One region of the Streptomyces sp. NPDC101227 genome, then DNA from elsewhere that is predicted to be linked to it. Evidence: riboswitches for the same ligand, from Rfam matches in the RefSeq annotation. Region 1 holds a riboswitch; the other holds the start of a gene.
The links. Region 1 has a riboswitch for glycine ahead of gcvP (aminomethyl-transferring glycine dehydrogenase). Riboswitches for the same ligand answer to the same signal wherever they lie in the genome.

Region 1 (14,290 bases):
GGTACCGCAAATTCACCGCGGCCGACGTCGAGCGGCTGGCGGGCGTCCTGCGGATGCAGCGGGACCACTATCTGCCGCTGAAGGTCATCCGGGAGCATCTGGACGCCCTGGAGCGCGGTGAGCAGGTGCAACTGCCGGCCCAGGCCACTTCCTCACGGGAGCTGGTTCCGGGCATGCGGGAGCCCGGTGAGGACCGTCCGGCGGCCGCCCGGGTCAGCCGGGCCGAGCTGCTGGAGGCCGCCGAGGTGGACGAGGCGGCGCTCGCCGACTGGGAGTCGTACGGGCTCGTCGTACCGGGCGCGGACGGCGCTTACGACAGCGAAGCTGTCACGGTGGCGAAACTGGTCGCCGAGCTGGGGAGTTTTGGTCTCGAGCCGCGGCATCTGCGGGCCGTCAAGGCGGCCGCCGAGCGGGAGGCGGGCCTGGTGGAGCAGGTCGTGGCGCCCCTCCGGCGGCACCGAAATCCGCAGACCAGGGCCCATGCGGAGGCCACGGCCAAGGAGCTGGCAACGCTGTCGGTGCGGCTCCATGCGGCACTGGTCGAGGCCGCGCTGAAGGTCCGCCTCACATGAGCAAATGACTGCCCGACTACCCAAACCTGCCGGGCACGTCCTAGGGTTGCTGTGTGAACGAGCTCGACGTCGTGGGTGTCCGGGTGGAAATGCCTTCCAGCCAACCGATCGTGCTCCTGCGGGAGGTGGGAGGCGATCGCTACTTGCCCATTTGGATCGGGCCAGGGGAGGCCACCGCCATCGCCTTTGCCCAGCAGGGCATGGTCCCTGCCAGGCCGCTGACGCATGACCTTTTCAAGGATGTGCTGGAAGCGGTGGGCCAGGAGCTGACGCAGGTCCGCATCACGGATCTGCGCGAGGGAGTGTTCTACGCCGAACTGGTCTTTGCCAGCGGCGTCGAGGTCAGCGCGCGTCCGTCCGACGCCATAGCGCTGGCACTGCGCACCGGGACGCCGATTTTCGGCACCGACGGTGTGCTGGACGACGCGGGCATCGCCATTCCGGACGAGCAGGAGGACGAGGTGGAGAAGTTCCGCGAGTTCCTCGATCAGATCTCGCCCGAGGACTTCGGCAGCAGCAGCCAGTGAACCCGGTCGGCAGATACGTCTGATTCCGGCCAAACTATTTAGCCGTTCCCCGCGCGAGGTCACGAGAAACCACTCGTAGGGTGATTATCACTCGGCGTGGCGAGCGCGGCGATCGTTGACGCACCCCGAGTGACTGCATACCGTCGATAAGGCAGGTCCCGTCCGGGACGTGGAGGACGGAGGGCGGCGTGGCAATCACCGGTGACGGTACGGCGGCGGAAGGGGCGTTGCCGCTCCACCCGAATGCAGCAGTGAACCGCACACCGGCACAGCCCGCCGCGGTGTCGGGGGACTGCGCGGCAGGGGCCATCGGCTACCGCGGTCCGACGGCTTGTGCGGCGGCGGGGATCACTTACCGGCAGCTCGACTACTGGGCGCGCACCGGCCTGGTGGAACCGAGTGTCCGCCCCGCCTATGGATCCGGCACCCAGCGGCTGTACAACTTCCGGGACGTCGTCGTCCTCAAGATCGTCAAGCGGCTGCTGGACACCGGCGTTTCGCTGCAGAGCATCCGCACCGCCGTCCAGCACCTCCGTTCGCGCGGGCTGGACGATCTGACGCGGATGACGCTGATGAGCGACGGCGCCACGGTCTACGAGTGCACCTCGCCCGACCAGGTCGTGGATCTGCTCCAGGGCGGTCAGGGCGTCTTCGGCATCGCGGTGGGCGTGGTGCTGCGGGACGTGGAGGGCGCGCTCTCCGAGCTGCACGGGGAGCGGCTGGACACCGGCGAGACGCTGGTGGGGAAGAACCCGCGCGACGAGCTGGCGCGACGGCGCAACCGGGCCGGCTGAGCCCCGCACGCGGCCCCCGGCCCGGCAGCGGGCCGATTGTCAGTGGTGTGCGGGAGGATCGGTCATGTGAGATCCGCGCCGACGATTCTGCATCTGGACATGGATGCGTTCTATGCCTCCGCCGAGCAGGCGGCCAAGCCGAGCCTGCGCGGAAAGCCCGTGATCGTCGGCGGGATCGGGCCGCGCGGGGTGGTCGCCACGGCGTCGTACGAAGCGCGGGTCTTCGGTATCCGCTCGGCGATGCCGACGGCTCAGGCGCGGCGGCTGTGTCCCAATGCCGCCTACCTCAGTCCGCGCTTCCAGCTGTACCGCCAGGTGAGTGAGACGGTGATGGAGCTGCTGCATGCGCTGTCGCCGCTGGTGGAGCCGCTGAGCCTGGACGAGGCGTTCGTGGACCTGGAGGCGGGCGGGGTCGCGCCCGAGGCGGCCGCGGTGCGGGCCGTGGGGGAGCGGCTGCGGCGGGACATCCGGGAGGCCACGGGCCTGACCGGCTCGGTGGGGCTCGCGGGCGCCAAGTTGCTGGCGAAGATCGCGTCCGAGGCGGCGAAGCCGGACGGTCTGGTGGTGATCGAGCCCGGTACGGAGCGGGAGCTGCTGGGGCCGATGCCGGTGCGGACGCTGCCCGGGGTGGGGCCGGCGACGGCCGAGGCGCTGCGCCGGGCCGGGATCCATACGGTCGCCGAGACCGCGGAGGCCGGTGAGGACGAGCTGGTGCGGCTGCTGGGCAAATCGCACGGCGCCGGGCTGTATGCGATGGCGCTGGGCCGGGACGACCGCCCGGTGGTGGCCGAGCGGGACGCGAAATCCATCTCGGTCGAGGACACCTTCGAGGTCGATCTCACCGACCGGACGCGGGTGCGGGCCGAGCTGGTGCGGCTGGCCGAGCGCTGTGTGCACCGGCTGCGGGAGGCCGGACGGTCCGGTCGTACGGTGGTGATCAAGGTCCGTAACTACGACTTCTCGACGCTTACCAGGTCGGAGACGCTGCGCGGGCCGACGGACGACCCCGCGGTCGTACGGGAGGCGGTGGCGCGGCTCCTGGAGACGGTGGACACCACGGGCGGGGTGCGGCTGCTGGGGGTGGGGGTGAGCGGGCTGGCCGACTTCACGCAGGAGGATCTGTTCGCCCAGCTGGCGACGGAGCAGGAGGCCGAGGAGATGGCGGCCAGGGCGGCGGCGCCGGTGGCGGGCGGGGAGGGCGAGCCGGAGCCGGAGGAGGACCGGCCGCGCCGCTGGCATCCGGGGCTCGATGTGGTGCACGACGAATTCGGTGCCGGCTGGGTGCAGGGCAGTGGGGTGGGCAGAGTGACCGTACGTTTTGAACAGCCGTGGTCCGCACCGGGACGGGTGCGGACCTTTGCCGTCGATGACCCGGCGCTGCGGCCGGGGGAGCCGTTGCCGCTGGTGGGCGGGGAGCCGGGGGCCGGTCAGTCCTCCGAGCCGGCGATCTTGCCGAAGTCCTTGTCGCCCGGGGACGCAACGGGGTCGGAGTCCGGGGAGGAGATATCCAGCCGGTAGTGGTGGTAGAGCTGGAGCTCCTGCTCGGGTGAGAGATGGCGGCCCACCCCGAAGTCCGGGGCGTCCTTGATCAGCTTGCGGTCGTAGGGAATGCGCAGCCCCTCGTCCACCAGCTCGCTCGGCTCAAGGGGGACGAAGGCGTCCCGGCTGAAGAGGCCGGTGCGTACGGCCGCCCATTCGGGCTCGCCGGTCGCGTCGTCGAGATATACCTCGTCAATGGTCCCGATCTTGGTGCCGTTCCGGTCGAACGCTTTGCGGCCGATCAGGCTCCGGGGATCGATATCGGTGTGCACTGCCCCTCCTTGTGGTCGCAACTGTCATGTGACAACTACCAAACGGCACATTTCATGCCCCGGCCACTCGAAAGTTCCCCCGACAGGTGCGCTGGTAGGCTTTCGAATGGCCGCTGACCCCATGCGGGAGAGTCCCTTGCCGTTCGCGGCGGGGGCGCCGAAGGAGCAAATCCTCCCCGGAATCTCTCAGGCATCCGTACCGCATGGACGAGGTCACTCTGGAAAGCAGGGCGGGCCGCGGCGAACTCAATGCCGGGACCCGTCCTCACCGACGGTGAAAGCCGGGCCGCAGCCTGCGGACCGGTGAAGCTCTCAGGTTGAGATGACAGAGGGGGAGGCCGTCCGGGCACCCGCGCCGTGGTGCCCCTCGTAGGTCGCAGTGACCAGGAGGCCCCCGCAGATGACCACCAATCGCATCTCCTTGACCGAGCTGGAGCGCGGTACGCCCTTCGAGCGCCGGCACGTCGGTCCCGACCACGAGGCGCAGGCGAAGATGCTCGCGCAGGTCGGCTTCGGATCGCTGGACGATCTCACCGCCACCGCCGTCCCCGACGTGATCAAGAGCGCCGAGGCGCTCGGCCTGCCGCAGGCCCGTACCGAGGCCGAGGTCCTCAAGGAACTGCACGGCCTCGCGGACCGTAACCAGGTCCTGTCCTCCATGATCGGCCTCGGCTACTACGGCACGTTCACCCCGCCGGTGATCCTGCGCAACGTCATGGAGAACCCGGCCTGGTACACGGCGTACACGCCCTACCAGCCGGAGATCTCGCAGGGCCGTCTGGAGGCGCTGCTCAACTTCCAGACCATGGTCGCCGACCTGACCGGGCTGCCCACCTCCGGTGCCTCCCTGCTGGACGAGGGCACCGCCGCCGCCGAGGCGATGGCGCTCTCCCGCCGCGTCGGCAAGGTCAAGGAGGGTGTCTTCCTGATCGACGCGGACTGTCTGCCGCAGACCATCGCGGTGATCCAGACCCGTGCCGAGCCGACCGGCGTCGAGGTCGTCGTCGCGGACCTGTCCGACGGCATTCCCGCGGAGATCGCCGAACGCGGCGTCTTCGGCGTGCTGCTGCAGTACCCGGGCGCCTCCGGCGCGGTGCGTGACCCGCGCGCCGTCATAGCGCAGGCTCAGGAGCTGGGCGCGGTCGTCACCGTCGCCGCCGACCTGCTGGCCCTTACGCTGCTGACCTCGCCCGGCGAGCTCGGCGCGGACATCGCGGTGGGCACCACCCAGCGCTTCGGCGTCCCGATGGGCTTCGGCGGGCCGCACGCCGGCTTCATGGCCGTACGGGAGAAGTTCGCCCGCAGCCTGCCCGGCCGCCTGGTGGGCGTCTCCGTCGACGCGGACGGCGACAAGGCCTACCGCCTCGCGCTGCAGACCCGTGAGCAGCACATCCGTCGCGAGAAGGCCACCAGCAACATCTGCACCGCGCAGGTGCTGCTCGCCGTGATGGCCGGAATGTATGCGGTCTACCACGGCCCCGAGGGCCTGCGGACCATCGCCCGGCGTACCCACCGCTACGCCGCCGTCCTGGCCGAGGGCCTGCGCGCGGGCGGCGTGGAGATCGTCCACGACGCGTACTTCGACACGCTCACGGCACGGGTGCCGGGCCGGGCCGCCGAGGTCGTCGCCGCGGCCCGCGAGGCGGGCGTCAACCTCTGGCTGGTCGACGCCGACCTGGTCGGCATCGCCTGCGACGAGACCACCGGGCGCGCGCAGCTGGCCGGCGTCTGGGGCGCCTTCGGGGTCCAGGGCGATGTCGAGCAGCTGGACGCCGTCGCCGCCGAAGCGCTGCCGCAGCAGCTGCTGCGCGGCGACGACTACCTCACGCACCCGGTCTTCCACCAGTACCGCTCCGAGACCGCGATGCTGCGCTACCTGCGCACGCTCGCGGACAAGGACTACGCGCTGGACCGCGGAATGATCCCGCTCGGCTCCTGCACCATGAAGCTGAACGCCACCACCGAGATGGAGCCGGTCACCTGGCCCGCGTTCGGTCAGCTGCACCCGTTCGCACCCGCCGACCAGGCGCAGGGCTACCTGACGCTCATCCAGGAGCTGGAGGAGCGGCTCGCCACGGTCACCGGCTACGACAAGGTCTCCATCCAGCCGAACGCCGGATCCCAGGGCGAGCTGGCCGGTCTGCTGGCCGTCCGCGCCTACCACCGCGCCAACGGTGACGAGCAGCGCACCGTCTGCCTGATTCCCTCCTCGGCGCACGGCACCAACGCCGCCAGCGCCGTCATGGCCGGGATGAAGGTCGTCGTCGTCAAGACCGGCGAGGACGGTGAGGTCGACGCCGACGATCTGCACGCCAAGATCGACAAGCACCGGGACGAGCTCGCGGTCCTGATGGTTACCTACCCCTCGACCCACGGCGTGTTCGAGGAGCACATCACCCAGATCTGCGCGGCGGTGCACGACGCCGGCGGTCAGGTCTACGTCGACGGCGCCAACCTCAACGCGCTGGTCGGCCTCGCCGAGCCCGGCAAGTTCGGCGGCGACGTCTCGCACCTCAACCTGCACAAGACCTTCTGCATCCCGCACGGCGGCGGTGGCCCCGGTGTCGGCCCGGTCGGCGTCCGCGCCCACCTGGCGCCGTACCTGCCCAACCACCCGCTGCAGCCCGCCGCGGGCCCCGAGACGGGCGTCGGACCGATCTCCGCGGCTCCCTGGGGCTCCGCCGGGATCCTGCCGATCTCCTGGGCGTACGTCCGCCTGATGGGCGGCGAGGGCCTCAAGCGCGCCACCCAGGTCGCGGTCCTGAGCGCGAACTACATCGCCAAGCGCCTGGAGCCGCACTACCCGGTGCTCTACACCGGCCCCGGCGGCCTGGTGGCGCACGAGTGCATCATCGACGTCCGGCCGCTGACCAAGGCGACCGGCGTGAGCATCGACGATGTCGCCAAGCGGCTCATCGACTACGGCTTCCACGCGCCGACGATGTCGTTCCCGGTGGCCGGCACGCTGATGATCGAGCCGACCGAGAGCGAGGACCTGGACGAGCTGGACCGGTTCTGCGACGCGATGATCGCCATTCGCGCGGAGATCGAGAAGGTCGGCACGGGGGAGTGGGACAAGGACGACAACCCGCTGCGCAACGCCCCGCACACCGCGGGCGCGCTGGCCGGCGACTGGTCGCACCCCTACAGCCGCGAGGAGGCCGCCTTCCCGGCCGGTGTCGTGGCCGCGGAGAAGTACTGGCCGCCGGTGCGTCGTATCGACGGTGCCTTCGGTGACCGTAACCTCGTCTGCTCCTGCCCGCCGCTGGACGAGTACCACAGCTGATTCAGCCGTACGGGGTATCCGTACGCCGGTCGCACGGCTCGTCCGTACACATCAAGGGCCCTCGGCAGATCTGCCGGGGGCCCTGTTGTACTGCCAGGCGCTGACGGTCAGGCCACGCTGGCGACCCGTTCCTGCGGTCGGTGCGGGGCGATGACCTGCCCGTCCGGCAGCAGCTCACCGGTGTCCTCGAAGAGCAGGACGCCGTTGCACAGCAGGCTCCAGCCCTGTTCGGGGTGGTGCGCCACGGGATGGGCGGCTTCCCGGTCGCTGGAGTCGGCGGACGGGCAAGGAGGTTGGTGCTGACACATGGAAGTTGTCTTTCGCTGCGGTGTGAACGTCGTCGTGCGGCTCGATGAGATGGTCATGGCCGCTCCCCCGTTTCCATCGGTTGGTCCCAGTGTTGCCCCACGGAAGGGTTTCCGCAGGGATTTGGCCGCAGTGGTACTCACCGGATAAGGACGCATCACCCGTGCGGGCGGTTCAATTGCATTCTTGCCCAAGGGGGTTGGGAGTGTTTCGTCTTACTGGCCCGCCCGGGTGAGCACAGCGCTGCGCCCCGCGGCCGGAAAGGGGCGCGGGGCGCAGCGCTGGGCGACGGCGTGCGCGGTCAGGCGGCCGGGGAGTCCAGCAGCGGGCCGGGGGCGAGGCGGAGGGTGAGCCGGGGGAGCAGATCGGCGACGCGCTGCGGGAGGTGCGGGGCGATTCCGGGCGGGGCGGGCGCCAGCGGTACCAGCAGATCACCGGGGTCGGGCAGGCCGGCGGCGCCGTCCGAGGCGGTGTCGTGATGCAGCCACAGCGTGAGCATGTACAGCTCCGGTACGGACAGCAGCCGTGGCTGGTACGGCGCGGCGAGCGACTCCGCCTGCTGGAGCGCCTGCTCGGTTGCGCCTACGTAGGGGCCGCCGCAGAAGTGCGAGAACGTCCAGCCGTCGGCGGTGAGCATCGCCTCGGCGGCCGCCACGGCGCGCTCCCCGCTGCGGATGAGGAAGCGCCAGCCGGCCAGCCGGGTGCGCGGCGAGCCGCCCGCGCGGCTGACGTCGTCCCAGACGTGGACGGGCAGCGGACGGTCGGGGCTGAGCGGGCCGTGATGGGCGCGCAGGGCTGAGCTCGGGGCTTCGCGGACGGCTGTGGGCGAGCCGAGGGCGGCGAGAACGCTGCGCAGGGCGGGCGCAGGGGCAGGGGGGAGGTGCAGCGGCATGGTGGGTCGCCTCTCACTTCGGAGACACGGTGAAGCCGGGCAGGTGCGGACGGCGCTGTCAGCATGCGGGGCCAGAGCATGGCCGACCGGAGCGGCAGCCCCGGTGGGTCAGCCGCAGTGCCCCAGTGCCGGTGAGAACACCGCAGCACTGGGCGCCAACTCTCTGCCTCGTGTGCGGAGTTTATACGACGTATGTTCTGAAAATGTTTCGGCTACTGGTCTTGCGGATTTCCGGCAAGGCGGAATCCAGACCCTTCTTCGGGGCGATTTTCACCCCTTTGCGCGGGCCTTTGTCTACGCCACCTCGTATTTGTCCGCGGGAGCGGTAGGCCGGATCTCGTCGGTGTTTCTCACAAGAGAAATGCGTATGGCGATGGCCGCCGAGATATGCCCTTGGCGCATGCCGTGGGTATGCCCTGCCGGGTCCGGACTCTCCGTCACTTCGAGCCTATCGGTACCGGGGTGCCTGCGAGGCGTTATCGATCAGATTGCTGGGGCATCATCGACCGTAGCCCGTGCCCCGGTGGTGTCGGGGACGGCCCCAACCAGCCCGTGATCGCGGGCCGTTCGCTCGATCGAGGAAGGACCCTTCGATGGGGGAGAAGGTCGCCGCGCACGGGATGGACCTGGCTGACCGGGAGCGTTATCGAAGAAAGCTTCACGAGTGTCTTGCGGGATTGCGGAGGATGCTGACGGAGAAGAGGTTCGACCGGCCAAAGAATCTCATCGGCCTGGAGATCGAACTCAATCTCGCGGGCGCGGACGGACTGCCCCGAATGCTGAACTCTCAAGTTCTGGAACGCATCGCGAGCCGGGATTTCCAGACGGAACTCGCCCAGTGCAGTCTCGAGGTCAACATCACGCCGCACCGATTGGCCGGCCGCGTCCTCGATCAGCTCGCCGAGGAACTCCGTACGAGCCTCGCCTACGCCGACAGAAAAGCCCGCGAGGTAGCCGCCCGGATAGTGATGATCGGTATTCTGCCCACCATGGCCGCCACCGATCTCACGGCCGCCAACCTCTCCGCCATCGACCGCTATGTGCTGCTGAACGACCAGATGCGGGCGGCCCGCGGCGAGGACTTCGCGATCGACATACAGGGCGTCGAGCATCTGGTCTCCCGCTCGGCCTCGATAGCGCCGGAGGCCGCCTGTACGTCCGTACAGCTGCACCTTCAGGTCACTCCGGGTCGGTTCCCCGCCGTCTGGAACGCCGCGCAGGCGATCGCCGCCGTACAGGTCGCCATCGGGGCCAACTCGCCGTTCCTCTTCGGCCGCGAACTGTGGCGCGAGTCCCGGCCGCCGGTCTTCCAGCAGTCCACCGACACCCGCGCGCCCGAACTCCAGGCCCAGGGGGTCCGCCCGCGCACCTGGTTCGGGGAGCGCTGGATCGACTCCGCGTACGACCTCTTCGAGGAGAATCTGCGGTATTTCCCGCCGCTGCTGCCGATCCCCGGGGCGCAGGACCCGCTGCGGATCCTCGACGAGGGCGGCGTACCGGACCTGGCGGAACTGGTGCTGCACAACGGCACGGTCTACCGCTGGAACCGCCCCGTCTACGGGGTCGCCGACGGCGTCGCCCACCTGCGGGTCGAAAACCGGGTCCTGCCGGCCGGCCCCACCGTCGCCGACGTCATGGCCAACACGGCCTTCTACTACGGCCTGGTGCGGGCGCTGGCCGACGAGCCCCGCCCCATCTGGAAACGCCTGCCGTTCGCCACGGCGGCCGACAACTTCGACACCTCCTGCCGTTACGGCATCGACGCCTGCCTCCACTGGCCACGCTCCGGCCGCTCCGGCGCCCTCGCCGAGATTCCGGCCGTACGGCTGGTACGCGAGGAACTGCTGCCCCTGGCGGCGGCCGGACTGGACGCCTGGGGCGTGGAGCCGGCCGACCGGGACCTGTATCTGGGAATCATCGAGGACCGCTGCGCCCGACGGGTGAACGGCGCGTCCTGGCAGGCCGCGGCCTTTCACCATGCGCTGCGGCAGGGCCTGGACCGGGACGCCGCGCTGGGCGCGATGACCCGGCGCTACAGCGAGCTGATGCACTCCGGGCAACCGGTGCACACCTGGCCGGTGGCCTGGGCGGCGGGGACGGGGCCGGCCGTACCGGGGGCGCGGCACAGGGTCGAGAGTGCCTAGGCACGGTCCAGGGGCGCCCGGGGGCTGAGGGTGGGGGCTGGGGTGCTGTGGGGCGTCTTCGTCGATGCCGCCTAGTGCGGGCCCTTCATGCCCGCCGTCATGATGGCTTTGAGGATCACCTGGTGGATCTGTGAGGGGTCGTTGACGCGGTGCGCCGATCCGCCGGTCGGGGCCACGATGCGGTCCAGGGCCGACTTGTCGGCCTCCGGGCCGATCGCGATGGCGATCAGTGGTACCGGCCGCTTCGGGTCGGACAGCTTCTCGAGCTTGCGGACGAGCGCCTCCAGTTCGATGCTGCTGGAGTCGTCGTTGGCGCCGTCGGTGACGATGACCAGGGAGTTGAACTTGCCGCTCGCGTAGGTCTCGCAGGCCTTCTCGTATGCGGCCAGCGTGGTGTCGTACAGCCCGGTGGCGCCATTGGGCACGGGGGCGAGCGAGCTGAAGGCGGCGGCGAGGTCCTCGCGGTGGGTGCCGCCGTGCTCGCCGGGGTCGCCGAGGCGGCTGGTGGGGGACAGCTCCACATAGTCCTTGCCGCCGTCCAGGGCGGTGGCGAATTTCCACAGCCCGATCTCGTCCTCGGGCGTGAACGTCGCGAGCGCCTGGAGCAGCGAATTCTTGGCGAGCTCCATCCGGGACTGGCCGCCGCTGCCGGGGACGGCGCTGCCCATGGATGCCGAGGCGTCCACGACCGTCGCGATCCGGGCGCTCTGCACCGTGATCGTCCACATGCCCAGCAGCGCCTGGAGTTCCTTGGCCGACGGGGGATCGGCGGGGTCCGCGGTGTACGGCTGCGGGTCCCGGCCGCCGGCCGCGCGGGTCAGCTCGGCGCCCGCCTTGCCGTTGCCGCCGCGGAAGCCCTGTTCGCGCAGCTCGCGTTGGCCCGCGGCGCCGCCCAGGAGCGTCATGAAGCGGTTGGCGGCGCGGGTCTGGTCGACGTTCAGGGCGTCGCCGTCCACCAGGGTGTACGGGTAGTCGAGCCGGGCGGTGCCGTCCTTGGGATAGAACAGATCGAGGTCGGGGCCGTTGTCCGGGCCGGTGTTGTGGGCGTGGGCGGCCTGTTCGGAGAGCAGCAGCGCCTGGTTGCGGCGCGGATTGCCCTGTTCGGCACCGGAGCCGTCGCGTGGCAGGGTGGCCAGCACCTGGTTGTCGCCGTCCGCGACCCGCTCGTAGAGGAGCTTGGCCGCGGCAGCGGTACGGGTGTCGGAGTCGCCGTCGGGGTCCGTGGAGTCGTTGGCGTCTTTGGCGGCCTTGGCGTTGGAGGCGTTGATACGGGCCAGCGCGAGCAGTCCGGTGGCGCTGCGGGCCGGGTCGGCGACGCCCAGGCGCAGCCGGTCGTCCGTGGAGGTGGCACGGGTCAGCTCGGACCAGCTGTAGGTCTTGTGCGGCCAGCCCAGTGACTTGGCGGCGGAGGGGACGGCGCCCAGCGCGATCGGCGAGGAGGCGATGGCGCCGACGGCGGTCAGCCGGGTGCCGCTCTCGGTGCCGACGCGGTCCACCCACAGGCTGGAGTCGGGTATCCAGACCTGGAATCCGGGTTTCGCCGGCCGCTGTCCGAGAGAATCGGCCACCTCGTACGAGGCCCGCGAGGTGACCCTGACGTCCAGGCATTTGCCGTCGGTCCGTGTCTCGTTCCGCCGGGCCCGGGTGGCCACCTTGTCGATCGCCGGGGCGATATCGGGGGAGGCGAACACCCGGAGCCGCACCGACTCGCCGTCGCACGGTTTGCCGAACGGCAGCAGATCGCTGCGCAGCGCCACGGCGGAACCGGCGGCGATGGCCAGGACGACGGCGGTGGCGATGACGACGGTGCGGGTGCGGGACCCCCGTGCCGGCTCGGAGCCGAAGGATCGAGGAAAGGCGCCGGGGTGGGCCCCCGTGCTCTCCGGCGCGGACGGATCGGGCAAGCTGTGTCGTCCCATTGCGGTAGCGCCTCTCCTGATGCTCGGAGCCCGATGTCCCGGACTCGATCGGGATTCGATGGGGAGAGAAAACGCGCCACGTGGATGGCGCCCGTCCCCGGCCTGTCGCGCGCGATCTTCGTACCTGCTTTCGAGACCCTAGCGGGGCGGTGGTGGTGAAGAGGCGGTATTGCGGAAGTGGAGGAAGCGTGGAGTCGGAGACAAGTCCCCTGGCTGATGCGGACGTTCCAGGTCAGGGGCCTGGTGCGGGGCGGGGTGCGGGGGTCGCGGAGGAGCCGTGCCGGAGCATCCTGAGGAATGAGACGCTGCTCGTGCTGGCCCTCTCGCTCGGGGCCAGCGCGGTGTCGGCGCTCATCAGTTTCATCGGCTCGGTGACCAGATCCGGCGCCCTCAAACACCAGGCGGCCACGCTCAATGCGTCCCATGCGCCCGGCCGGCCATGGCTGGATCTGGCCTGGCAGCTGTTCGGTATCGCGACCGCACTGGTGCCCGTCGCCCTGGTGGCGCACTTCCTGCTACGGGAGCGGGCCGGCGGCCTGCGCGCCCTCGGCTTCGACCGGCGGCGGCCCGGCTTCGATCTGAGCCGCGGCGTGGGGGTGGCCGCGCTCATCGGCGGCAGCGGACTGCTGCTCTATCTGGGCGCGCGGGCGGCCGGATTCAATCTGACGGTGGTTCCCGAGGCGCTGCCCGAGGTGTGGTGGAAGATCCCGGTGCTGATCGCCTCCGCGGTGCAGAACGCCGTCGTGGAGGAGGTCATCGTCGTCGGCTATCTGCTGCGCAGGCTCGGCCAGTTGGGCTGGGCCCCGATGGCGGCGCTGGCGGCCAGCGCGGTGCTGCGCGGCTCGTACCACCTCTATCAGGGCGTCGGCGGGTTCCTCGGCAACATGGTGATGGGCGTGATCTTCGTCCTGCTCTACCGGCGGTGGGGCCGCGTCGGTCCGCTGGTCGCCGCGCACGCCCTCATCGACATCGTGGCGTTCCTCGGCTACGCGCTGCTGGCCGGCCGGGTGGGGTGGCTGCCGACGGCGTGAGAGGGGCCGGGGGCGGGGGGCCCCCCCCCCCCCCCCCCCCCCGGGGGGGGGGGCCCCGCGGGGGGGGGGGGCGGCCCCCCCCCCCCCCCCCCCGCGCCCGGGGACGGGCTCAGCCGGTGGTGAGCAGCTCGCCGTCGATGACGGTCACCGCGCTGCCGGTCAGCAGCGTACGGTCGCCGCGCAGCTCCGTCCGGACGAAACCGGTGCGGGCGCCGCCCTGGAGTCCGACCAGCGCGTCGCGGCCCAGGCGCGCCGACCAGAACGGGGCGAGCGCGGTGTGCGCGCTGCCCGTCACGGGGTCCTCGTCGATGCCCACGTAGGGGAAGAAGCAGCGCGTGATGAAGTCGTAGCCGCTGTCGGGGTCTTCGGCGCGCGCGGTGGCGATCACGCCCCGGCCGCCGTGCCCGGCCAGCGCCCTGAGGTCCGGCGACAGCGCCCGTACGGACTTCTCGTCCGCCAGCTCGAGCAGCAGATCGCCGACGTCGGGGCCGGTGTCGTGCGCGGACCGGATCTCGGCACCCAGTGCCCCGGCGACCGTGGGCGGCACCTCCACCGGGGTCAGCGGTGCCGTCGGGAAGTCCATGGTGATTGACCCGTCGTCCCCGGTGGTCGTGATCAGCACTCCGCTGCGGGTGCGGAAGCGGACCGTGCCGGTCGCGGCCCCGGTGGTGTGCAGGACGTGGGCGGTGGCCAATGTGGCGTGCCCGCACATGTTCACCTCGACGGCCGGGGTGAGCCAGCGCAGCGCCCAGTCGGCGTCGCCGCCCGCGGGCAGCGGGTGTGCGAACGCGGTCTCGGAAAGGTTGACCTCGGCGGCGACCTGCTGGAGCCAGGCGTCGTCGGGGAAGGCCTCGGAGTCGAGGAGCACGACTCCTGCGGGGTTGCCGGCGAAGGGACGCTCACTGAAGGCGTCGACGATGCGAATCCTCATGACCGCGAGCGTAGAGGGGCCACCGAAGCGCAGGCCAAGGCCAATTCCGGGATGTTGGACCGGAACGGGACGCCCGG
Region 2 (14,290 bases), on a different contig from region 1:
ATGCCGATGGAGAAGAGGTCGAAGACGGAGATGGCCACGGTGGCGGACTCCCTTGTCTGCTCGTGGTGGACGTGGAGCGGTGGGGCGGGGGTGGAGCCCTGACGGCAGCAGGTACGTTTCTGCGCCGAATTTCGAGCGTAACCCGGACGGCGGCATCGGCCCATGGACCGGCATCGTCGGGTGACCGTCGTCACGGACAACGGCAGATGGCCGCGGGGAAGCGGCGGGTGCGCGGCCGTGCGGGCGCGCGGACCGGCCGTGAGCCCGGGGCGGGGTGCCCGGCCCCGGGCTCACGGACGGTTTTTACGTCGAGATGCGCGTCACATCGCCGACGGGACGCGGTCCGACGCGGTGAATCGCGTCACAGGGACGGGTACAGCGGGTGCTTGTCCGCCAGCGCGGTGACCCGGGCCTTGAGCGCCTCGGTGTCGTACGACGGCTTGAGCGCCTCGGCGATGATGTCGGCGACCTCGCGGAAGTCCTCGGCCTGGAAGCCGCGGGTGGCCAGCGCCGGCGTGCCGATGCGCAGGCCGGAGGTGACCATCGGGGGGCGGGGGTCGTTCGGGATGGCGTTGCGGTTGACCGTGATGCCGACCTCGTGGAGACGGTCCTCGGCCTGCTGGCCGTCCAGCTCGCTGTTGCGCAGGTCGACCAGGACCAGGTGGACGTCGGTGCCGCCGGACAGGACGGAGACGCCGACCTCGGTGACGTCCGGCTGGATCAGCCGCTCGGCGAGGATGCGGGCGCCGTCGAGGGTGCGCTGCTGGCGCTCCTTGAACTCCTCGGACGCCGCGACCTTGAAGGAGACCGCCTTGGCCGCGATGACGTGCTCCAGCGGGCCGCCCTGCTGACCCGGGAAGACCGCCGAGTTGATCTTCTTGGCCAGCTCCTGGGTGGAGAGGATGACGCCGCCGCGGGGGCCGCCCAGGGTCTTGTGGGTGGTGGTCGTCACGACATGGGCGTGCGGCACCGGGGAGGGGTGCAGGCCCGCGGCCACCAGGCCGGCGAAGTGCGCCATGTCCACCATCAGGTACGCACCGACCTCGTCGGCGATCCGGCGGAAGGCGGCGAAGTCCAGCTGGCGCGGGTAGGCGGACCAGCCGGCGACGATCAGCTTCGGGCGGTGCTCCTTGGCGAGGCGCTCGACCTCTTCCATGTCGACCAGGTTGGTCTTCTCGTCGACGTGGTAGGGCACCACGTTGTAGAGCTTGCCGGAGAAGTTGATCTTCATGCCGTGGGTGAGGTGCCCGCCGTGCGCGAGGTTCAGACCCAGGATGGTGTCGCCCGGCTTGATCAGCGCGAACATCGCGGCGGCGTTGGCCTGCGCACCGGAGTGCGGCTGGACGTTGGCGGCCTCGGCGCCGAAGAGGGCCTTGATGCGGTCGATGGCGATCTGCTCGACGACATCGACGTGCTCGCAGCCGCCGTAGTAGCGGCGGCCCGGGTAGCCCTCGGCGTACTTGTTGGTGAGGACGGAGCCCTGGGCCTCCATGACGGCGACGGGGGCGAAGTTCTCCGACGCGATCATCTCGAGGGTGGACTGCTGGCGGTGGAGTTCGGCGTCGACGGCGGCGGCGACGTCGGGGTCGAGCTCATGGAGGGAGCTGTTGAGAAGCGTCATGAGTCTTTCCTGGAGGGGTCAGGGGGCGCGACGGCGGTCCCCCGGACGGAGTCCGGGGAGCCGGCACTCGGGCGGTGGCGAGAGGCCCGGAAGGCTCAGCTCTGGATGAAGGCGGCGTACTCGTCGGCCGACAGCAGCTTGCCCGGCTCGCCGCTGATCTTCACCTTGAACAGCCAACCGCCCTCGAACGGAGCGGAGTTCACCAGCGAGGGGTCGGCGACGACGTCCTCGTTGATCTCGACGATCTCGCCGTTGACGGGTGCGTAGAGATCGCTGACCGACTTGGTCGACTCCAGCTCGCCGCAGGACTCGCCCGCCTCGATCGTGTCACCGACGGCCGGAAGCTGGACGAAGACGACATCGCCGAGCGCATTGGCGGCGTGCTCGGTGATACCGACCGTCGACACGTCGTCCGCGGCGGCCGTCAGCCACTCGTGCTCTTCGGTGTAGCGCAGCTGCTGGGGGTTGCTCATGGCTCGATTCTCCTGTACGCGAGGATGTGATCGTGAAAGGGGTGGTGCGCGTCTTGCACAGTGAGACGGCTACGGGTGCCGCTCCCGCGTGACTTCCGCGGTGGACCGTTACTTCTGCCGCTTGTAGAAGGGCAGCGCGACGACCTCGTACGGCTCATGGGTTCCACGGATGTCCACGGCGACACCCTCGGTACCGGGCGTGGCGTACGCCGCGTCCACGTAGGCGATGGCGAGCGGCTTGCCCAGGGTGGGGGAGGGGGCCCCGGAGGTGACCTCGCCGATGACCGTGCCGTCGGCCGCGACGACCTGGTAGCCGGCGCGCGGCACCCGGCGGCCCGTGGCGATCAGCCCGACGAGCTTGCGCGGCGGAGTGGTCTCGGCGCGCTCGGCGGCCGCGGCCAGCGCGGCCCGGCCCACGAAGTCGCCGTCGTTGGTGGTCTTCTCGAACTTCACGACCCGGCCCAGGCCCGCGTCGAACGGCGTGGTGGCGGTGGTCAGCTCGTGCCCGTACAGCGGCATGCCCGCCTCCAGGCGCAGCGTGTCGCGGCAGGACAGCCCGCACGGGACCAGCCCGGCGTCCTTGCCGGCCTCGCTGAGCGCCTCCCAGAGGGTGACCGCGTCCGCCGGGCGGACGAACAGCTCGAAGCCGTCCTCGCCGGTGTAGCCGGTACGGGCGATCAGCGCCTGCACACCGGCGACCGTGCCGGGCAGGCCCGCGTAGTACTTGAGGCCGTCCAGATCGGCGTCCGTCAGCCGCTTGAGGATGCCGGGGGACTCCGGCCCCTGCACCGCGAGCAGGGCGTACGCGTCCCGGTCGTCGCGCACCGCGGCGTCGAACCCCGCCTGCCGCTCGGTCAGCGCGTCCAGCACCACCTGGGCGTTGGAGGCATTGGCGACGACCATGTACTCCTGGTCGGCCAGGCGGTAGACGATCAGGTCGTCGAGGATGCCGCCCTCGGCCTCGCAGATCATGGTGTAGCGGGCGCGGCCGGTCTTGACGCCGCCGATGTTGCCCACCAGCGCATAGTCGAGAAGATCGGCGGCCTGCGGGCCGGTGACGGTGATCTCGCCCATGTGGGAGAGGTCGAAGAGGCCGGCGCGGGTGCGGACGGCGACATGTTCGTCGCGCTCGCTGCCGTAGCGCAGCGGCATGTCCCAGCCGGCGAAGTCGGTCATGGTCGCGCCGAGCGCGCGATGGGTGGCATCCAGCGCGGTGCGGCGGGGGGCATCAGTCATGGTTCTGGGCTCCCAGGCATGGGTGACAAGACGGTCTCCCCATCTGTCATCGGAACCTGAGAGGTTCACCGGGATCCCGCGAACGGACCCGGTTTGCACCTTGGGTGGAGCCGTCCCGTAGGCCGGGCAGCGGCTCGCTTTTCAGATCTGCCTCGCCCGCGCGGTATAGGGGCCTGAGAGATTCAAGGGAGGACTTGCTCCTTCGGCGCCCCGCCGTGGCGGCCGGGGACTCTCCCGCGCGGATTCAAGCGGCCGGTATGCAGTTGGCTGTGCGTTGGCTGTGCCCGAGTGAGCAGAGATGCGCACGTGGCGCCGACATCATTGCACGGGATCGCCCGATCGAGGAGGGGCGGCCGTCACCCGGCTCACGAGCAGGACAGATCCGGCATTCGCCTTGATGGGCATTACCGTTTCTTGACACTCTGCGGGGTGGGAACGGGGCCGAACCGGCACCGAACCGGACCGGGAGGGGCGATCACGGTGCACAGTGAAGCCGCATTCGCGACAACGTCAGGGGTCGCTCCCCAGGAGGCGGGGGGCGCCCCCCAAGGACCGCCGACGGCCGGGCGCCGCCCCCGGCGCGCACCCCACGGTGTCGTACGGCCCGGCCGCGGCGCCGACGTCCTGGACCTGCGGGGTCCGGGCCGCCGCCCCGAAGAGCTGAGCTTTCCGGCGGGTGACCTGGTGGTGGTCTCCGGGCTGCCGGGCAGCGGCAAGAGCACCCTGATGCACCGCATCGTGCCGGCGCGGGACGCGCGCGGCACCGCGGTGCACCGCATCGATTCGCAGGACGCCCGCGAACGCTGGGAGCGCGGCCGGCTGCGCGGGCTGCCGTACGGGATCTACCGCCCGCTGGTCCGGGCCGCGCACTACCTCGGGCTGCGCCGCGCGCTCCGCTCCGGCGCCAGCGTGGTGGTGCACGACTGCGGCACGCTCGCCTGGGTACGCCGCTGGGTCGCGCGGTCGGCGCGGCGCCGGGGCGGCGGGGCGCATCTGGTGCTTCTGGACGTGCCGCCCCAGGTGGCGCTGTCCGGGCAGGAGTCGCGCGGGCGCGGGGTGTCGGGGTACGCCTTCGCGCGGCACCGGGGCGCGGTGGGCCGGCTGGTCGGTGCGGCCGAATCGGGTGGGCCGCCCAAGGGGTTCGGCTCCGTGGTGCTGCTGGACCGGCGGGCGGCGAGCGCGCTGGAGACGGTCGGCTTCGGCTGAGCGGCCGGTGACCTCCGGCCGTCCGGCCGGGGTGCCCGCCCCGCACGCTCCGCCGCCCGCTTCCTCGTTTAGGGTCGTTGGCCAGAAGGCGCGGTTGCGGAACGGGTGGATGCAGATGACATTTCCGGAGCAGGGGAACTTTCCGGCGCAGGGGAACTTCCCGGATCAGGGCGGCATTCCCGCGTACGGGGACTTCCCGGACCAGGGGATACCGCAGCTGTCCTGGCCCGCGAACGAACTCGAGGAGGTCCTCGGGGCCGCGGCCGGGCACCCCGGCGCGGGCGGCCGGATCGTGGAGGTCCTGGGCCGCAGCCGGGTGTGGGTGCCGCTGCCCAACGGCGGCGGCCCGGACAGCGCGGGGCCCGGTGCCCGCGGGCTGGACCTGCCCACGGTCGAGATCGACGGCGCGGCCTACGTCCCCGTCTTCAGCTCCGAGCAGGAGTTCATGAAGGTCGTCGGGTCCCATATGCCCTTCACCGTCGCCCCCGCCCGGGAGTTCGCCCGCGGGCTGCCGCCGAAGCTGGGGATCGCGGTCAACCCGGACGGCACCATAGGCGTCCCGCTGCCGCCGCCGGCGGTGGCCGAACTGTGCCGGGCGGTACGCGGCGAGGCGGACGCCGGCCTGCCGGGCGGCGGCCGGGTGCGGCTCTTCGAACCGGACTGGCAGGACGAGCCGGTGGACTTCCTGGCCGCGGCCGGACTGGAATTCTCCGGCGCCGGAATTGTCCTGACTGCCCGGCGTGCCCTGGCCAGCGTCGAGGGCGACACGCCCGCGCTGTTCGTCGGAGTGCAGGTCGAGGCCACCGCCGCCGCGCTGCACGACGGCACCGCCCGCGACGCGGTGCTCAACGCCCTGGGACGTGCGCTCGGGGCCGTGCCGGTGCCCTGGCCCGTGCAGCTGGTGATGCTCGACATCGCGCAGGGCGACCCGGTCGCCGACTGGCTGCTGGGGCGCGTGCGGCCCTTCTTCGCCCGGGACCACTCGTAAGCTGGTTGGATGACGGGCGGGCGCAACCCCACGTGCCCCGCCAATGCGAAGGGACGGACCACGTGAGCGCGGGTGCGCATCAGGGAGCGGCGTCGGCCGGACAGGTCGAGCAGATGCTGCAGCAGGTCTCGCCCGGTCGCTACGACGCCTATGAAGCGCTGCTGCAGGCGCTCGCCGCGGGTCAGGTCTGGATGCTCCTGTGGCAGGGCCGCGCCGGAATGCCCGATGCGCAGTACGGAAACATGGAGGTCGAGGGCCTGGGCTATGCGCCCTGTGTGACCTCCGCCGCCGAACTCGCCGCCTCCGGCTGGAACCGCGACCACGAACTCGTCACCGGCGTGGAGATCGCCGCCTCGCTCTTCCCCGACCGCTGGGGTCTGTGGCTGAATCCGCACGCCCCCGGCGGCGGCGTCGGCATCCCCTGGCTGGATCTGCGCCGTATCGCGGGCGGCCTCGACCGGCTGCCCGCCGGGCCGCTGCGGATCTCCGAACCGGTCATCGACATCCCGCAGTTCTATGCCCTGCTCGCCCAGAATGCCCACCGGACGCCCGCCGTGCGGTCGTTGCGCCGGGCCTGGGTGCAACCGGCCCTGGGTGCCCCTTATCTGGCGATCGGGCTGGATCTGTACGACGCCGGGCAGCCGGCGGTGGACTCCGTGCGGCTGATGATCCAGCAGTCGATCGGTGCCGTTCCGGACGGTTTGCCCGTCTCGACGGTCGCGATGAACGACGAATACGACCCCGTCGGGATGTGGATGCGCGCCTCCACCCGGCCCTTCTTCGACCGCGACGGCTACGGCCAGGCGCCCGCTCCCGCGCCCACCTACGGTTACGGATACCCGCGCGCTTACTGACGTTTCCGTCAGCACCGGACGTCGTTATTCGACGTCGATCTTGGCGTGAATTCGCCCTATGTGTCCTACGGTTGAGCCCCTCTGACCCGGGCATTCGCTCCGCTCAGCCGCTACTTCCGTCCGTATAACGGAACGTTACGGGCCACATCACAGTTACGCATCCATTCACCTTCAGGTCTGGTGAGTGATCGCGAATCGGATGAAGACTCCGGCAACAGAGAGCTTCGGCTCTTTGTACGACCGACCATCCCAGCCGGCGTCGCGCGCATCCTCCGCACTTCCCACGGACGCACTTCCGCGATGCCGATCGACCTGCTCGGCCGCCCCCATCGCGGCCGTTGCACCAGTGATGTGAACCAGGCCGCTACCGCGGCGGGCGTGGGCCGACCACCGTCGGCCGAGAGGGGTCAAAGGCACCGTGACCGCACCGATCGAGACCACCGGGGCAGCTGCTGAGGCGCAGCCGGAAGCGGTGCTGCAAGGCGTGGAGCGCAAGCGCATCGAGGGGCGCTCGCTCGGCCAGATCGCACTGTTGCGCTTCAGGCGCGACAAGGTCGCGGTGGCGGGCGCCATCGTTGTCATCCTGCTCGTCCTCCTCGCCGCGTTCTCCCGGCCCCTTCAGGCCCTGCTCGGCCTCGACCCGGACAGCCCGCACCAGAACCTGATCGACCCCAACACCACGCTGCCCAAGGGAGACTTCGGCGGCATGAGCGGGGACCACCCGCTGGGCGTCGACCCCAAGTTCGGCCGGGACCTGCTGGCACGCATCATCGAAGGCTCCTGGGTCTCGCTGATCGTGGCCTTCGGCGCGACACTGCTGTCGGTCGCCATCGGCACCGTCCTCGGCGTGGTCGCCGGCTTCTACCGCGGCCGGGTGGACGCCTTCATCAGCCGCATGATGGACGTCTTCCTCGCCTTCCCGCTGCTGCTGTTCGCCATCGCGATCTCCGCCTCCCTCCAGGGCGGCGCGTTCGGTCTCGAGGGCCTGCCGCTGCACATCTCCGTACTGATCTTCGTGATCGGCTTCTTCAACTGGCCGTACATGGGACGGATCGTGCGGGCGCAGACGCTGTCGCTGCGGGAGCGGGAATTCGTGGACGCCGCCCGCGGCATGGGCGCCCGCGGGCCGTTCATCCTCTTCCGCGAACTGCTGCCCAACCTGGTGGGACCGATCACCGTCTACTCGACGCTGCTGATCCCCTCCAACATCCTCTTCGAGGCGGCGCTGAGCTTCCTGGGCGTCGGCATCCAGCCGCCCCAGGCGTCCTGGGGCGGCATGCTCAACCAGGCCGTCAAGTACTACGAGGTCGACCCCCAGTACATGCTCATCCCGGGCCTCGCGATCTTCGTCACCGTGCTGGCGTTCAACCTGCTCGGTGACGGCCTGAGGGACGCACTGGACCCGCGCAGCCGCTGACTTCTGCCGGCCTCCGCCCAGACGCCTCAACCGCATTTCGAAGTGCTGATGTTTTCGACGAACGAAGGGGAAACCGACCACGATGCGAAGGTCAGTTCCGGTCGCGGCTATCGCGGCCATCACCAGTGCCGGCCTGCTGCTGGCCGGCTGCAGCGGGGGCAAGGGCTCCGACAGCGGCGACAGCAAGGCGAACGCCGCCACCACGGGGATCGTCAACGTCTCGGACGAGAAGGGCGGCACGGTCAACTACGCGATCAGTGACGCCCCCGAGTCGTTCGACCCGGGCAACACGTACTACGCCTTCATCTACAACTTCAGCCGGCTCTACGCGCGCCCGCTCACCACCTTCAAGCCGGGCCCCGGCAAGAAGGGCAACGAGCTGGTCCCGGACCTCGCCGAGTCGATGGGCAAGCCCACCGACGGCGGCAAGACCTGGACGTACAAGATCCGCAAGGGTCTGAAGTACGACGATGGTGTCAAGATCACCTCGCAGGACGTCAAGTACGCGGTGGAGCGCAGCAACTTCGCGCGCGACACCCTCTCGCTGGGCCCGAACTACTTCCAGCAGTTCCTCAAGGACAACGACGGCGGCGGCTACAAGGGTCCCTTCAAGGACAAGTCCAAGGCCGGTCTGAAGTCCATCGAGACGCCCGACGAGAACACGATCGTCTTCCACCTCAAGAAGCCGTTCGCCGAGTTCGACTACCTGGTCAGCGCGCCGCAGACCGCCCCGGTCCCCGAGGCCAAGGACAAGGGCGCGGACTACACCAAGTCCGTGGTCTCCTCCGGTTCGTACAAGTTCCAGAGCTACGAGGAGGGCAAGCAGCTCACCCTCGTGCGCAACCCGAACTGGTCCGCCAAGACCGACCCGCTGCGCAAGCAGCTGCCGGAGAAGATCGTCCTGAAGCTGAAGGTCGCCCAGTCGACCATCGACAAGGACCTCCAGTCCGGCAACACCCACGTCGACCTGGCAGGACGCGGCGTCGACGGCCAGACGCAGGCCCAGCTTCTGACGGACCCCAAGCAGAAGGCCAACACCGACAACGCGCTCGGTCAGCGGCTCGTCTACACGGCGATCAACACCAAGGTGAAGCCGTTCGACAACATCGAGTGCCGTAAGGCCGTCGAGTACGCCATCGACAAGAAGGCCGTACAGACCTCGATCGGCGGTCCGATACGCGGCGAGCTCGCCTCGACCGTCCTGCCGACCGACATCGACGGCTACCAGAAGTTCGACCTGTACCCGCAGAAGTACAGCGGCGACAAGCTGGATCTCGCCGAGGCCAAGAAGCACTGGGACAAGTGCGGCGCCGGCAAGATCGACACCACCATCCTGGCGCGCAACGACCGCCAGGACGAGGTGGACGGTGCGACCTCGGTCATCGAGTCTCTGAAGAAGATCGGCATCAACGCCAAGATCCAGAGCTACCCGACGAGCAAGTACTTCTCGGACTACGCGGGTGTGCCGAAGTTCAACAAGAAGAACAACGTCGGCCTGATCATGATGCAGTGGGGCTCGGACTTCCCGACCGGCTACGGCTACCTCCAGCAGATCCTGAACGGCAAGGCGATCAGCCAGTCGGGTAACACCAACCTCTCCGAGCTGGACGACCCGGCCATCAACAAGCTGCTGGAAACCGCCATCGCGAACACGGACAAGGCCGCTCGCGAGAAGGCGTACGCCGCGATCGACAAGAAGGCGATGGAGCAGGCAGTGATCGTTCCGATCACCTACTTCAAGGTCCTGATGTACCGCTCGCCCAAGGCCACCAACCTTGTGTCCACCTCGGCCTACAGCGGCGAGTACGACTACCTCAACATCGGCGTCAAGAAGTAGCAGCCCTGGAAGGCAGGTGAAGGCATTGGTGTCCGCGGGCCGGTTCCGGCCGGCCCGCGGCGCCGACGCCGCATCCCCGTGTTCTCGTACATCATCCGCAGGTTGATCAGCGCAGTGATCCTGCTGCTGATCGTCAGCGCGGTCACCTTCGGCATTTTCTTCCTGCTGCCGAAATTGGCCGGGCAGACCACCGACCAGCTTGCCCAGCAGTACATCGGAAAGGCCCCCACGGCCGCGGACATCGCCGCGGTGAAGAAGAATCTCGGCCTGGACAAGCCCGTGTACGAGCAGTACTGGGAGTTCATCAAGGGCATCTTCGTCGGCGTTGACTACAAATTCGGTCCGGACGCGGCCAAGTGCCATGTTCCGTGCTTCGGTTATTCCTTCAAAACGCATATCGAGGTGTGGCCGGAGATCCAGTCCCGGCTTCCGGTGACGCTGTCGCTGGCCGCCGGCGCGGCCGTGCTGTGGGTCGTCTCCGGTGTCGCCACCGGTGTGCTCTCCGCGCTGCGTCCCGGCTCACTCTTCGACCGGCTGGCCATGACCGTCGCGCTGGCCGGCGTCTCGCTCCCCATGTTCTTCACCGGCGCCCTGTCGCTGGCCCTGTTCACCTACCAGTGGCCGATCTTCGAACGCAGCGACTACGTACCGCTGATGGAAGATCCCTTCCTGTGGGCGCGCACCCTTGTGCTCCCCTGGGTGACGCTGGCGTTCCTCTACTCCGCGCTCTACGCCCGGCTCACCAGAGCGGGCATGCTCGAGACGCTGAGCGAGGACTACATCCGTACGGCCCGCGCCAAGGGCCTGCGCGAGCGCAAGGTCGTCATACGGCACGGCCTGCGGGCCGCGCTCACCCCGATCATCACCGTCTTCGGCATGGACCTGGGCCTGCTGCTCGGCGGCGCGCTGATCACCGAACAGGTCTTCTCGCTCAAGGGAGTCGGCGCCTTCGCGGTGGAGGCGATCAACGCCAACGACCTCCCGAACATTCTCGGCGTCACCCTGCTCGCCGCGTTCTTCATCGTCATATGCAACCTGGTGGTGGACGTTCTGTACGCCGCCGTCGACCCGCGGGTGAGGCTCTCGTGACCGACTCCTCCGAGGACAAGAACGCGACGGCGGAAGCCGCCGGGACGGCTGAGACCGAGCCGGAGACCAATCCGGAGGTCCGGCCGGACGCCGAGGCCGAGCAGTCTGCGGCCGAGCCCGAGAAGGCCGAGAAGGCCGAGAAGGCCGAGAAGGTCGAGGCGGTCGAGAAGGTCGAGGCGGTCGAGAAGGTCGAGGCGGTCGAGAAGGTCGAGGCGGTCGAGAAGGCCGAGGCGGTCGAGAAGGCCGAGGCGGTCGAGAAGGCCGACGCCAAGACCGTGACCAAGCCCAAGCCCAAGCCCAAGGCCGAGCCCGTCGCCAAGACGGAGCCCGCCGCCGGCGCGCCGCAGAAGGCCTCCGCCTTCCTCGAAGTGCGCGACCTCAAGGTGCACTTCCCCACGGACGACGGCCTGGTGAAGTCCGTCGACGGGCTGACCTTCAGCCTGGAGAAGGGCAAGACGCTCGGCATCGTCGGCGAGTCCGGCTCCGGCAAGTCGGTGACCTCGCTCGCCGTCATGGGCCTGCACCGGGCCTCGCGCCGGCAGCGCAGCAAGGTGACCATGTCCGGCGAGATCTGGCTGGACGGCAAGGAGCTGGTCGGCGCCGACCCGGACGAGGTGCGCCGGCTGCGCGGCCGCCAGATGGCGATGATCTTCCAGGATCCGCTATCCGCGCTGCACCCCTTCTACTCGGTCGGCAAGCAGATCGTGGAGGCCTACCGCGTCCACCACGACGTCGACAAGAAGACCGCGCGCAAGCGGGCCATCGAGATGCTCGACCGGGTCGGCATCCCGCAGCCGGACAAGCGGGTGGACGACCACCCGCACCAGTTCTCCGGCGGGATGCGCCAGCGCGCCATGATCGCGATGGCGCTGGTCAACAACCCCGAGCTGCTGATCGCCGACGAGCCGACCACCGCCCTGGACGTCACCGTCCAGGCGCAGATCCTGGACCTGATCCGCGATCTGCAGAAGGAGTTCGGCTCGGCGGTCATCATCATCACCCACGACCTGGGCGTGGTGGCCGAGCTGGCCGACGACCTGCTGGTGATGTACGGCGGCCGGTCCGTGGAGCGGGGCCCCGCGGACAAGGTGTTCTCCGCGCCCCAGCACCCCTACACCTGGGGCCTGCTGGGTTCCATGCCGCGCATCGACCGTGACCAGACCGACCGGTTGATCCCGGTCAAGGGCTCGCCGCCCAGCCTGATCAATGTGCCGTCCGGCTGTGCCTTCAACCCCCGTTGCCCGTACGCGGATGTCCCCAAGGACAACCTCACCCGCACGGTGCGCCCCGAACTGCGCCAGGTCGACGGCGGGCACTTCTCCGCCTGCCACATGGCGCCGGAGGAGCGGGAGCGTATCTGGACCGAAGAGATTGCGCCGAAGCTGTGACCGAGACGACTGACGAGCAGAACAAGAAGATCCCGCTCCAGAAGGACACGGAGCCGCCGGCGCAGACGTCCCCGGAGGCCGAGCCCCTGCTGCGCGTCCGCGGCCTGGTCCGTCACTTCCCGATCACCAAGGGCCTGCTCAAGCGCCAGGTCGGGGCCGTACAGGCGGTCGACGGCATCGACTTCGACGTGCGGCCGGGGGAGACGCTCGGCGTCGTCGGCGAGTCCGGCTGCGGCAAGTCGACGATGGGCCGGCTGATCACCCGGCTCGACGAGCCGACCGGTGGCTCCATCGAGTTCGAGGGCACGGACATCACCCATCTGTCCCCGGGCAAGCTGCGTCCGATGCGCCGCGACGTCCAGATGATCTTCCAGGACCCGTACGGTTCGCTGAACCCGCGGCACACCATCGGCGGCATCGTCTCCACCCCCTTCCGCCTCCAGGGCATCGAGCCCGAGGGCGGCGTGAAGAAGGAGGTGCAGCGGCTGCTGGAGCTGGTGGGCCTGAGCCCGGAGCACTACAACCGCTATCCGCACGAGTTCTCCGGCGGCCAGCGCCAGCGCATCGGCATCGCCCGCGCGCTGGCGCTCAAGCCGAAGCTGGTGGTCGCCGACGAGCCGGTCTCGGCCCTCGACGTCTCCATCCAGGCGCAGGTCGTCAACCTCATGGACGACCTCCAGGAGGAACTGGGCCTGACGTACGTCATCATCGCCCACGACCTCTCGGTCATCCGCCATGTCTCGGACCGGATCGCGGTCATGTACCTCGGCAAGATCGTGGAGCTCGGCGACCGCAAGTCGCTCTACGAGTCGCCGATGCACCCGTACACCAAGGCCCTGATGTCCGCCGTGCCGGTGCCCGACCCCAAGCGGCGCACCCAGCGCGACCGGATCCTGCTCAAGGGCGATGTGCCCTCGCCGATCAACCCGCCCTCCGGCTGCCGGTTCCGTACCCGCTGCTGGAAGGCGACCGAGGAGTGCGCCACCACCGAGCCGCCGCTGGTCGCGCTGCGGACCGGGCATCAGGTGGCCTGCCACCACCCGGAGAACGCGCCGGCGGAGCAGGCAACCGCCAAATAGGCACCAACTGACCAGAACTGCTGAGGAATTGGCAAAGTCCTGGGCAAACCGGGGCGGGAGAGTGCAGAGTCGGCACGGTTGTTCATCATCATCCGTGTGTTCGATGGTCCTGAAGGGACGGCTCATGGCACTCTCCCGCTCCGCCCGTCGCACCTCCCGCTGGCTCGCCCTCGCCACGGCGGTGGCCTCCGCCGCCACCCTCGCCGCCGCACCCGCCACCGCGGCCGCACCCCCGGCCAAGCCCGGCGCCCCCGGCGTCGGCGACCCGTACTTCCCCGAGCTGGGCAACGGCGGCTTCGACGCCCTGCACTACGACCTCGGCGTCAGCTACGACCCCGACAGCGGCCTCCTGGAGGGCCGTACGACCATCAAGGCCAAGGCCACCGGGAACCTCAGCTCGTTCGACCTCGACCTGCAGAAGCTCCGGGTGGAATCGGTCAGGGTGGACGGCAAGAAGGCGGCCTTCACCAGAACCGGCGACGAGATCACCGTCACCCCCGCCTCCCGTCTGCGCAAGGGGCAGCGGTTCTCCGTCCAGGTCGCCTACGCCGGGATACCCCAGCCGCTGAGCGGCCCCATCGTCTTCGGCTCCGACTACGGCTGGATGAAGACCAAGGACGGCGTCTTCGTCGCCTGTGAGCCGAACGCCGGCTCGACGTGGTTCCCCTCCAGCGACCACCCCAGTGACAAGGCCACCTACGACATCCGCATCGACGCCCCCAAGGGCCTGACCGGCGTCTCCAACGGCCGGCTGGTCAGCTCCGGTGAGGCGCACGGCCGCTCGTACGCCCACTGGCGCGAGAGCCGCCCGATGGCGACGTACCTGGCCACCGCCACCATCGGGAAGTTCGACGTCCGTACGGGCACCACCCCCGGCGGTACGCCCATCTACGTCGCCACCGACCCGACGCTGCCCACCGGCAAGGTCGATGTCTACGGCATCACCGCCGAGGCCACCGACTACTGGTCGAAGGTCTTCGGCCCGTACCCCTTCGAGGAGACCGGCGCGGTCGTCGACGACATGCCGCAGGCGGGCTTCTCGCTCGAGGTGCAGTCCAAGCCGGTGTACTCGGCCGTGCGCAACGAGACCACCATCGTCCAT

Region 2: it holds a riboswitch for glycine, as region 1 does, so the genes downstream of both, gcvT (glycine cleavage system aminomethyltransferase GcvT) here and gcvP (aminomethyl-transferring glycine dehydrogenase) in region 1, are expected to answer to the same signal.

What each region holds. Positions count from the first base shown of each region.
Region 1 is NZ_JBIWOD010000002.1:7,096-21,385, forward strand. Features, by position in the region: gene ACIRPT_RS03945 (MerR family transcriptional regulator) at 1-572, shown strand, start outside; gene ACIRPT_RS03950 (bifunctional nuclease family protein) at 626-1,099, shown strand; gene ACIRPT_RS03955 (MerR family transcriptional regulator) at 1,327-1,893, shown strand; gene ACIRPT_RS03960 (DNA polymerase IV) at 1,960-3,411, shown strand; gene ACIRPT_RS03965 (PRC-barrel domain-containing protein) at 3,321-3,704, opposite strand; glycine riboswitch at 3,819-3,916, shown strand; gene gcvP (aminomethyl-transferring glycine dehydrogenase) at 4,105-6,990, shown strand; gene ACIRPT_RS03975 (DUF5999 family protein) at 7,098-7,298, opposite strand; gene ACIRPT_RS03980 (hypothetical protein) at 7,598-8,188, opposite strand; gene ACIRPT_RS03985 (glutamate--cysteine ligase) at 8,782-10,332, shown strand; gene ACIRPT_RS03990 (substrate-binding and VWA domain-containing protein) at 10,404-12,251, opposite strand; gene ACIRPT_RS03995 (CPBP family intramembrane glutamic endopeptidase) at 12,461-13,282, shown strand; gene ACIRPT_RS04000 (PhzF family phenazine biosynthesis protein) at 13,392-14,213, opposite strand.
Region 2 is NZ_JBIWOD010000007.1:415,363-429,652, forward strand. Features, by position in the region: gene ACIRPT_RS19565 (L-serine ammonia-lyase) at 1-38, opposite strand, end outside; gene glyA (serine hydroxymethyltransferase) at 362-1,621, opposite strand; gene gcvH (glycine cleavage system protein GcvH) at 1,717-2,094, opposite strand; gene gcvT (glycine cleavage system aminomethyltransferase GcvT) at 2,203-3,330, opposite strand; glycine riboswitch at 3,482-3,577, opposite strand; gene ACIRPT_RS19585 (AAA family ATPase) at 3,805-4,536, shown strand; gene ACIRPT_RS19590 (enhanced serine sensitivity protein SseB) at 4,652-5,524, shown strand; gene ACIRPT_RS19595 (enhanced serine sensitivity protein SseB C-terminal domain-containing protein) at 5,587-6,378, shown strand; gene ACIRPT_RS19600 (ABC transporter permease) at 6,797-7,795, shown strand; gene ACIRPT_RS19605 (ABC transporter substrate-binding protein) at 7,878-9,632, shown strand; gene ACIRPT_RS19610 (ABC transporter permease) at 9,711-10,721, shown strand; gene ACIRPT_RS19615 (ABC transporter ATP-binding protein) at 10,997-12,109, shown strand; gene ACIRPT_RS19620 (ABC transporter ATP-binding protein) at 12,106-13,188, shown strand; gene ACIRPT_RS19625 (M1 family metallopeptidase) at 13,313-14,290, shown strand, end outside.